Idiomarina loihiensis L2TR: one gene and its partners. The protein of the gene in region 1 interacts with the protein of each later gene in a pairwise test. Links are inferred from orthologs where the notes say so. Each region holds a gene or a part of one and is shown on either strand. Other genes may lie near its edges. The genes, in order: IL_RS09265, IL_RS05390 and IL_RS02080.

What was found.
Region 2: the proteins of IL_RS09265 (region 1) and IL_RS05390 interact in binary tests that used the Escherichia coli proteins (3 or more experiments, as listed by UniProt). The link is inferred for Idiomarina loihiensis L2TR from one-to-one orthologs.
Region 3: the proteins of IL_RS09265 (region 1) and IL_RS02080 interact in binary tests that used the Escherichia coli proteins (3 or more experiments, as listed by UniProt). The link is inferred for Idiomarina loihiensis L2TR from one-to-one orthologs.

What each region holds. Positions count from the first base shown.
Region 1 is NC_006512.1:1,936,902-1,939,858, forward strand. The notes cover bases 80-2,876. They hold IL_RS09265 (Grx4 family monothiol glutaredoxin), read right to left. Parts: upstream 1,749-2,876; coding sequence 1,410-1,748; downstream 80-1,409. Other genes in these bases: rnt (ribonuclease T), read left to right, coding at 80-577; IL_RS09260 (peroxiredoxin), read right to left, coding at 645-1,250; IL_RS09270 (superoxide dismutase), read left to right, coding at 1,950-2,531; IL_RS09275 (IS4-like element ISIlo1 family transposase), read right to left, coding at 2,589-2,876. In the rest of the region: more of rnt, read left to right, coding at 1-79; more of IL_RS09275, read right to left, coding at 2,877-2,957. UniProt on the Escherichia coli protein: Monothiol glutaredoxin involved in the biogenesis of iron-sulfur clusters.
Region 2 is NC_006512.1:1,129,364-1,132,282, forward strand. Bases 8-2,766 are described here. They hold IL_RS05390 (BolA family protein), read right to left. Parts: upstream 1,668-2,766; coding sequence 1,347-1,667; downstream 8-1,346. Other genes in these bases: fabV (enoyl-ACP reductase FabV), read right to left, coding at 84-1,262; IL_RS05395 (hypothetical protein), read right to left, coding at 1,784-2,260; IL_RS05400 (capsule assembly Wzi family protein), read left to right, coding at 2,377-2,766. Also shown: more of IL_RS05400, read left to right, coding at 2,767-2,919. UniProt on the Escherichia coli protein: Transcriptional regulator that plays an important role in general stress response. Has many effects on cell morphology, cell growth and cell division. Acts by regulating the transcription of many genes, including dacA (PBP-5), dacC (PBP-6), ampC and mreB.
Region 3 is NC_006512.1:422,378-425,240, reverse strand. Bases 35-2,737 are described here. They hold IL_RS02080 (BolA family protein), read right to left. Parts: upstream 1,662-2,737; coding sequence 1,407-1,661; downstream 35-1,406. Other genes in these bases: mlaD (outer membrane lipid asymmetry maintenance protein MlaD), read right to left, coding at 2,681-2,737; IL_RS02070 (MlaC/ttg2D family ABC transporter substrate-binding protein), read right to left, coding at 1,992-2,663; IL_RS02075 (STAS domain-containing protein), read right to left, coding at 1,699-1,992; murA (UDP-N-acetylglucosamine 1-carboxyvinyltransferase), read right to left, coding at 131-1,390; IL_RS02090 (trypsin-like peptidase domain-containing protein), read left to right, coding at 35-124. In the rest of the region: more of IL_RS02090, read left to right, coding at 1-34; more of mlaD, read right to left, coding at 2,738-2,863. UniProt on the Escherichia coli protein: Involved in cell resistance against acid stress.

The DNA of each region.
Region 1 (2,957 bases):
AACAGCGGGGTTTAACGCAAAAACCGATGCGTTACTGGAAATAGCTGCAGTCTTGCTGGATTTCGATGACGACGGAATACTCAAGCCGGTCGACTCGGTTCATTACCACGTAAAACCTTTCGAAGGTGCCAACATTGAACAGGCAGCTATCGACTTTAACGGCATTGATCCGCACTGCCCCTTGCGCGGCGCCGTAGAGGAAGGTGAAGCGCTGCGTGAGCTTTTCAAGCCTATACGAAAAGCGCAGAAAGCTGCAGGTTGTCAGCGGAGTGTTTTAGTGGGACATAACTCAAACTTTGATCACGGCTTTATGATGGCCGCCGCTGAGCGTGCCAATTTAAAACGTAACCCGTTTCATCCTTTTGTCAGTTTTGACACCACGTCGCTTGCGGCAATGACCTTAGGGCAAACTGTACTGATTAAAGCATGCCAGGCAGCCGGTATTGAGTTTGACAGCAAACAAGCACACTCAGCCTTGTATGACACCGAACGCACCGCAGAGCTCTATTGCTGGATGATTAACCGCTGGAAGGAATTGGGTGGCTGGCCGCCGGAATCGCGTCAGGATAAAAGTTAACTTTACATACGAAATTCAGACATAAAAAAGCCGCTCAAACGAGCGGCTTTCTCAATTCAGTAAACGCTTACAGTTTGTCAGCGTTTTTAGACAAGTAAGAAGCAACGCCTTCTGCGTTTTCTTTCATGCCTTCTTTACCTTCTTCCCAGCCTGCTGGGCAAACTTCACCGTGCTTCTCGTGGAAGTTCAGTGCGTCAACCATACGCAGCATCTCGTCGATGTTACGGCCTAATGGCAAGTCGTTAACTACCTGGTGACGAACCATGCCTTCTTCATCAATTAAGAATGAACCACGGAACGCAACGCCAGCTTGTGGGTGTTCAACGTCGTACGCTTTACAAATGCTGTGACGAACGTCAGCAACCAACGGGTATTTCACCTGACCAATACCACCAGCGTCGGTTGACGTATTACGCCATGCGCTGTGAGTAAACTGAGAGTCAATTGATACACCGATGACTTCTACGCCACGTTTTTTGAATTCGTCTAAACGTTTGTCAAAAGCAATTAGCTCTGAAGGACATACGAAAGTGAAGTCCAACGGATAGAAGAAAACCACTGCTTTTTTGCCTTTGATGGCATCAGACAGTTTGAAATCTTCAACAATTTCACCTGAACCTAATACTGCTGCTGCAGTAAAATCAGGTGCCTTACGACCTACTAATACAGACATCGATTCTCTCCATTTAATGTTGAGTGTGTTAAATCTTCACCTGTAGTGATGGGGATGCCTCAACGAAAAAACAAGGTCACTCACGACATTCACTACAGACTGTCTACTATTTGCTTAAATTCTATTCAGCTGAAGGCTACTTATTCCGCTGAAGGCTCTTTATTCAGCCGAAGGCTCCGGATGACGCTCTGCAACTTCAGAAACCAATTCTTGCAGTTCGCCGTTCTGGAACATTTCCATAATAATATCACAACCGCCAACCAGTTCACCCTCAACCCAAAGCTGCGGGAAAGTCGGCCAGTTTGCGTATTTAGGCAATTCTGCACGGATATCCGGGTTTTGCAGGATATCGACGTAAGCAAACGCCTGCCCACAGCCCATTAAGGCTTGTGATGCTTGTGAAGAGAAACCACAGCTAGGCAACTTCGGAGAGCCTTTCATGTACAACAGGATTGGGTTTTCTTCGATTTGCTGCTTAATTCTGTCAACCGTTTCCATAACACCTCTGCTTAATATAATGGTTGATTAAAACACTCAGGTATTTTAACACAGCCTATAAAGTTTTGTCCTAAATTGGAAGATTTCCTTGAAAAGCAATCCAGTCAGCCCTATATATCGTAAGGTATAACAAGAAAAAACCTGCGCAAGTTAATGTGCAGGTCGAACATTTGCACTCATAAAGAACGGAGAGAAAAAATTATGGCATTTGAACTACCGGCTCTTCCATACGAGAAAAACGCTCTGGCACCGCACATTTCAGAAGAAACTCTGGAATACCATTATGGTAAGCATCACGCAACTTACGTGAGCAAACTGAACGATGCGGTTAAAGGTACCGACCTTGAAAGCAAGTCTCTGGAAGACATTATTAAGTCTGAAAAAGGCGGCCTGTTCAACAACGCTGCACAAGTATGGAACCACACTTTCTACTGGAACTGCCTAAGCCCGAACGGCGGCGGCGAACCAACAGGCGCGATTGCTGACGCAATTAACGCTAAATTCGGTTCTTTCGACAAATTTAAAGAAGAGTTCAACGCAAGCGCTGCCGGCAACTTCGGTTCTGGCTGGACATGGCTGGTGAAAAAATCTGACGGTTCTGTCGATTTGTTCAACACAGACGACGCAGATACCCCAGTTGCGCACGATGGCGTAGAGCCACTGTTAACTGTTGATGTGTGGGAACACGCTTACTACATCGACTACCGTAACTCTCGTCCTAACTACTTAGAAGCTTTCTGGAAGCTGGTAAACTGGGACTTCGTAAACAAGAACTTTGCTTAAAGCAGACTTGTGAATGATTAAAAAAGGCGCCGTTTGGCGTAATGCTTGTCAGTTAAGCTAACTGGCTGTCGGTTTAGAAGGCGGTCGCATCGGATAACGTTGCGGCCGCCTTTTTATTGAACGAGGGTAATATCGCTCTCGTCTTTCGGGCAGCACGAATGCGCTGGCCATTTCCATCATTTGCTCCATGACTTTGGGTATTTTTCCGGGTGAGATGTGTACCAGTATATGTAACTGCCCCACCAGATAATGAGAGGCTTGTTTGAAACTTATTTGATTCGGCTCAATATGCTTCAGGCTATAGGCCATTTGCGCCATCATATACCGCAATAAGTTATAAGCGACCAGCATGCCCCACAACTCCTGCTCAACCAGGTCAGGCCGTTTGCTGCGCAGGGTCAGCTCACTCTTCAGCATATATTGTTT
Region 2 (2,919 bases), 810 kb from region 1 along the record:
ACCGCCTTCAGGGGGCTTGTCATCGGCAACCTGAAACATTTTCCACACTTATCGTTGGGATTTTAGCATTTTTCCCACAACGCTTACCAGTTTACTTTTGGATCAATATCCGCGTCATAATCGACATTATCGAAGCCAAAACCGAATAAATGCAGGAACTCCTGATGATATCCTTCGTAATCGGCAAGCTGATGGAAGTTGTCCTGAGTGACTTGCTCCCAAAGGGCTTCTATTTTCGCTTGAGTCTTATCGTTAGTTTCGTAACCGTCCATGTGCAGTCGACCTGCTTCGTCAAGCTCAGGGTTACTATTATATAAACCTTCGGTAAACAGCCGATAAATCTGTTCGATGCAACCTTCGTGCGTGCCTTCTTCTTTCATGACTTTATAAATTAATGAAATATAAAGAGGCATAACAGGAATTGCCGAACTGGCTTGTGTTACCAACGCCTTTAATGAAGAAACGTAAGCTTTCAGATTAAGATCATCGCACTCGGCGACAAGTTCTGATGCCGCACGATCAAGATCTTCTTTTGCACGACCAATGGTTGCATGACCATAAATTGGCAATGTCAGTTTTTTACCTATGTAGGTATAAGCAGTGGTTTGGCAGTTTTCGGCCAGCACGCCTGCATTATGCAGAGCTTTAACCCAGCGCTCCCAGTCTTCACCGCCCATGACTTTTACCGTATTGGCAATATCTTCATCAGTAGCCGGATCAAGTGTCACTTCGTGTACCTGATCTTTGTCCGTATTGTAGGTTTTAGTTGTGTATTGTTTGCCTATTGGCTTTAACACTGAACTGTAGACTTCGCCGCTATCGGGGTCTTTACGTTTAGGTGATGCCAGGCTGTAAACAACGAGGTCAATTTTTCCCATGTTTTGTTTAATGTAGTCGATACTTTCCTGTTTAATTTCATCAGAAAATGCATCGCCATTAATTGAATGGAAAGCCAAACCAGCTTTGTTCGCTTCTTGATGAAAAGCGGCAGTATTATACCAACCAGCTGTCGCTGTTTTCTTTTCCGTAGGCTCTTTCTCAAAACAAACACCGAGAGTATGAGCTTCGCTGCCAAAGGCAGCAGTAATTCTTGAGGCAAGTCCGTAACCTGTGGAGCAACCTATGACGAGAACATTCTTAGGGCCATTGGTGATGGCAGGTTTATTACGGACAAATTCGATTTGACGTTTGACGTTTTCGGCACAACCCACCGGATGAGAATTGGTGCAGATAAAACCGCGAATTTTTGGCTTAATGATCATATTGATGTATCCCTGTTGTTCGCATTATTTTGGCTATTGTAACCAATCAAACCACAGGAACACATCAGACATGCGTAATTTTTCTTAATTTGCCGCTATTTTCGACCCACCCAGACAGTTCGGTGAACGTCTGGACTCTCCCAATTGCTCCCACTCACCTTGGGTATAGGTGTGTAACGCCAGTGCATGGATATGATTCATTAGTTCATCCGCTAAAATTTTATTAACCGCACGGTGACGGTTAATAAGTCTCTCTCCACTGAACTTAGGGGTCACTAAGACCACTTTAAAGTGAGATTCAGCATTAGCTCCGCCTGAATGCATATGACTTTCATCCGCGACTTCCAGATGTACTGGAGTAAACGCTTCCCGCAATTTATTTTCAATATCTAGCCCAATAGACATAACGACTCCCCCTCTGCGTTCGCCTCTAATCTTCAGTTTAGTTTACTTATACTGAATCGCAGAAATTTTTTTCAAAAACTTGCTAACTCTACGAATTTTCGGAGAATAAAGTTTGCTCAATATTCAGAGTCATCGACTGCTGCATGACACACTTCATCAATGGCGGATAAGCTGACGACAGCAGGAAAAACGGCATCAACCACTTCGCCTTTAGAAGCCTTTGCTGGTTTAACCAAATGATAGCGTTGTGCACTGACATTTCCTTCTGCCTGCCAGAGTAAAACATCGGTTTGTTTGAAAAGCTTTGATAAAGCATTTATGCCCTCGCTTCTGTGCGGCGGAAACGCCGTACTTTCCCCCGATAGGCGCCAGCCTCTGAGTTCGGCTTCCGATGCCAGCAAAGCCTCATTAATGCGGTTACGGCAAAAACTAAGCTCAATCGTTGCCCGGCTCAGTTGCCAGTTATTATTAGGCAGTAACTGTTCGTCCAGAGCTTTGACTTCAGCACTGTGCAAATCGGTTGTACCTTCCTGCCCGCAGCCACTAAGAACGGCGAGGAATAACCCTGCCACCAAAAAATTTTTAAAAGCCATAAGGAAACCTCCAAGGCTGGATATTATAACTGAAAAGCGCAGATAAACCGTTGTCTTAGTGTTAAAATTTCTGGCAGTATAGAACGTAATTTGTCATAGGGATTCAAATCAGTTTCATGTCATCCATCTCATTTTTTCGTAACACACTTATTGCTGGTGGTCTTAGCTTACTCATGACCCCTTCTGCGCTTAGCTCCGTATGGATTGAAGCAAATGATGCGGAATTGCGGAACAGCTTGATTGTATTAGCTGAATCAGGGCTTATCAAAACACCCATTCAGCAATTTCCAATAACCTGGAAAAGCTTACTGCCGGAGTTGGATGCGCTTGAATTAAAAGGTTTGAGCCCAACCCAGCAATTAGCATTACGCCATGTGCGTCATCAATTATCACAAGCTCAGAATGGGCCTAAAACACGATGGTATATCGGTGCAACGGATAGCGAGCAGGTAGTTCAGGATTACGGCGACGACACCTATGAGGAAGGCAAAATTAGCCTAAGTCGCAGTATGCACGGTACAAACTGGGCGGCAAGAATTCAGGTAAACTATCGTCAGGACCCCTTTGAAGGTGATCACAAAAAGACTCTGGATGGCAGTTACTTAGCTTACAACCTGAATGACTGGAGCTTCAGTCTGGACTCACTGCCACTGCGTTGG
Region 3 (2,863 bases), 1.5 Mb from region 1 along the record:
CTCTGCGCCGGAAGGGCTTGACCGGGTTGCAGGTAGTGAGCCCGGCACTAAATTAGAAGTGGAATTTTACCGTAATGAAAAGCGAATGACGACCACCGTAACAGTGGCCGAATTACCCAGATAACGGCTGCTAAGCCGTTACTCGTTCAATATCAGCACCTAAGCCCTGAAGTTTTTTCTCAATCCCTTCATAGCCCCGGTCAATATGATAGATGCGCTCGACAACAGTTTCTCCGGTCGCAACCAGACCCGCTATAACAAGAGAGGCTGAAGCTCGTAAGTCGGTACACATAACCTCTGCGCCGGTCAGTTCATCAACCCCGTGACATAGTGCAGTATTGCCTTCCGACTCGACATTTGCGCCCATGCGTCGTAACTCAGGAATGTGCATAAAGCGGTTTTCAAATATCGTTTCACGAATACCGGCGGTACCTTCTGCAATGGCATTTAGCGCACAAAATTGAGCCTGCATATCGGTTGGAAAAGCCGGATGAGGAGCCGTAATAATATTAACTGCTTTAGGCCGGCCATGGCTCTGTATCGCTATCCAGTTATCACCTTTATCAATTGTCGCGCCAGCTTCTTCCAGCTTTTTCAACACCGCATCAAGGCTTGCCGGGTCAGTTTTTTCGCAACGCACCGAACCTCCAGTTGCCAAAGCTGCGACTAAAAACGTCCCCGTTTCGATACGGTCGGGCATGACACTATATTCACCACCATGCAGCTTATTAACACCTGTAATATGAATGGTGTCACTTCCTGCGTCGCGGACATTCGCGCCCAGGCTGTTAAGAAAGTTTGCTAAATCAATGACTTCGGGTTCGCGAGCGGCATTTTCTATGACCGTTTCACCCTCAGCCAGTACCGCTGCCATCATTAAGTTTTCAGTGCCGGTCACGCTGACCGTGTCGAGCAAAATCTCTGCGCCCTGCAGACGCCCCTCTACTGACGCTTTAATGTAACCATTTTCAACGTCAATATGCGCGCCCATTTTACGCAGGCCTTCAATATGAAGATTTACCGGCCGTGCGCCTATAGCGCAACCACCCGGCAGAGACACTTCCGCTTTACCGGTTTTAGCTAATAACGGGCCTAAAACCAAAATAGAAGCACGCATAGTTTTAACCAGATCATAAGGCGCTTTGAAGTGATTAAGCGTGGTCGGGTCAATGCAAACGCTATTATTATTCAGGTTGCTATGACTAATGCCCAGGCAATCGAGTAACTCCAGAGTTGTGTCGACATCGTGAAGGTCGGGAACATTAGACAGGGTTATTTTTTCAGACGGCAACAGCGAAGCCATTAAAATAGGCAGCGCGGCATTTTTTGCCCCTGAAATAGTGACCGAACCTGACAAAGGTTGGCCTCCACGTATTTTAAATTTATCCATCAACTAACCAACAACCTTATGGCATCATTAATTTTTTATCACGCGCCCAGTCTTCCGGCGTGTAAGCTTTTATCGATACGGCATGGATTGAACCGTCGGCAATCAACGGGTTTAGAGGACCATACACGGCTTGCTGACGCTTTACCCGACTCATATCTTTAAAGTCTTCGCTGACAGCAATAATTTCTACATTCGCGCCTTCAGCTTTAACCAGAAGCTCTTCCAGAGAAAGCGCATCGTTCAGCAAAGTTTTCAGTTCTTCAGTATTCATTGTTATCTGCCGTTGGCTTAAAAGTTAATAAGACCGCCTAGCTTAACGAAAGCAGCGACTCAACGCCACTAACGCGGGCAATTTGTTTCAGCTGTTCAGATGCTCCGATACAGGTTAACGGACCTTTCCCATCGCCAACCAATTTCAATATTTCAAGCAAAAAAGCCACCCCGGCAGTATCGATAACCTCTACATCGGTTAAATCAACCCGGGTTTCGCTTCCCACCGACCAGCTTTTGCGCTGTGACCACAGTTTAGCAACACTGTGACGAGTCAATGAACCGCTAAAAACCAGTGTCTTATCATCGCTAACCTTCACCGATGCTAACATTAGAGTCCCTCTGCCGGGCTTTCTACTTCGTCATCTGCCTTAATCGGCTCGGAAGCTTTCTTTTCAATCAGCTCGATGGTTTTATCAATGCCATTAGCCCGGATAACCGAAGAAATTTCACTTTGCTTACTGTTCAGCAGACTGACACCTTCAACAACTAAATCGTAGGCTTTCCAAATTTCTTCATCAGAGTCGTAACGTATACGAAAATCCAGACGAATTTCCGGGCGCCCTTCTTCTTTTATTCGCGCCTTCACGACGGCCGAACGTGCATCATCAGAAATTTCCTGACTAGGTTCAAAAGTGACCTTATGCTTGTCCTCGTCATACTGAGTAAAAGCACGGGCATACGTCGCCACTAAGTAATCGTAGAAAGCCTGGTAAAAACGTTCACGCTGTTCTTTTGTCGTGTCGCGCAAGTAACGGCCTAATACTTTCTTCGACGCATACATATTGTCAACATAAGGCATCATCTCATCTTCAACGACTTCCTTTAGATAATTAGGATCTGCGTCAATTTTGTTTCTGTCCGATGCAATGCGATCAAAGGTTTTTTCAGCAACTGCTTTCAATAACTCTTGCGGATCATCGTTACGAATTAAATCGGCTGACGCGGATGCAACCAGTACTAAGGTTACAAAAACGGCCGTTATCCATTGTTTTACTGCCATGGTGCTCTCCTTACCACTTATTCATTGCCCTGACTGAACAGGAATTGGCCTATCAGGTTTTCTAAAACCAATGCTGATTTAGTATCAGTAATGGTATCCCCGTCGTCTAACGTACCTACGCTGTCATCAATAAAGCCGGGTTCAAGTCCAAGATATTGCTCACCCAGGAGTCCTGACGTCAACACCGACAATGTACTGGC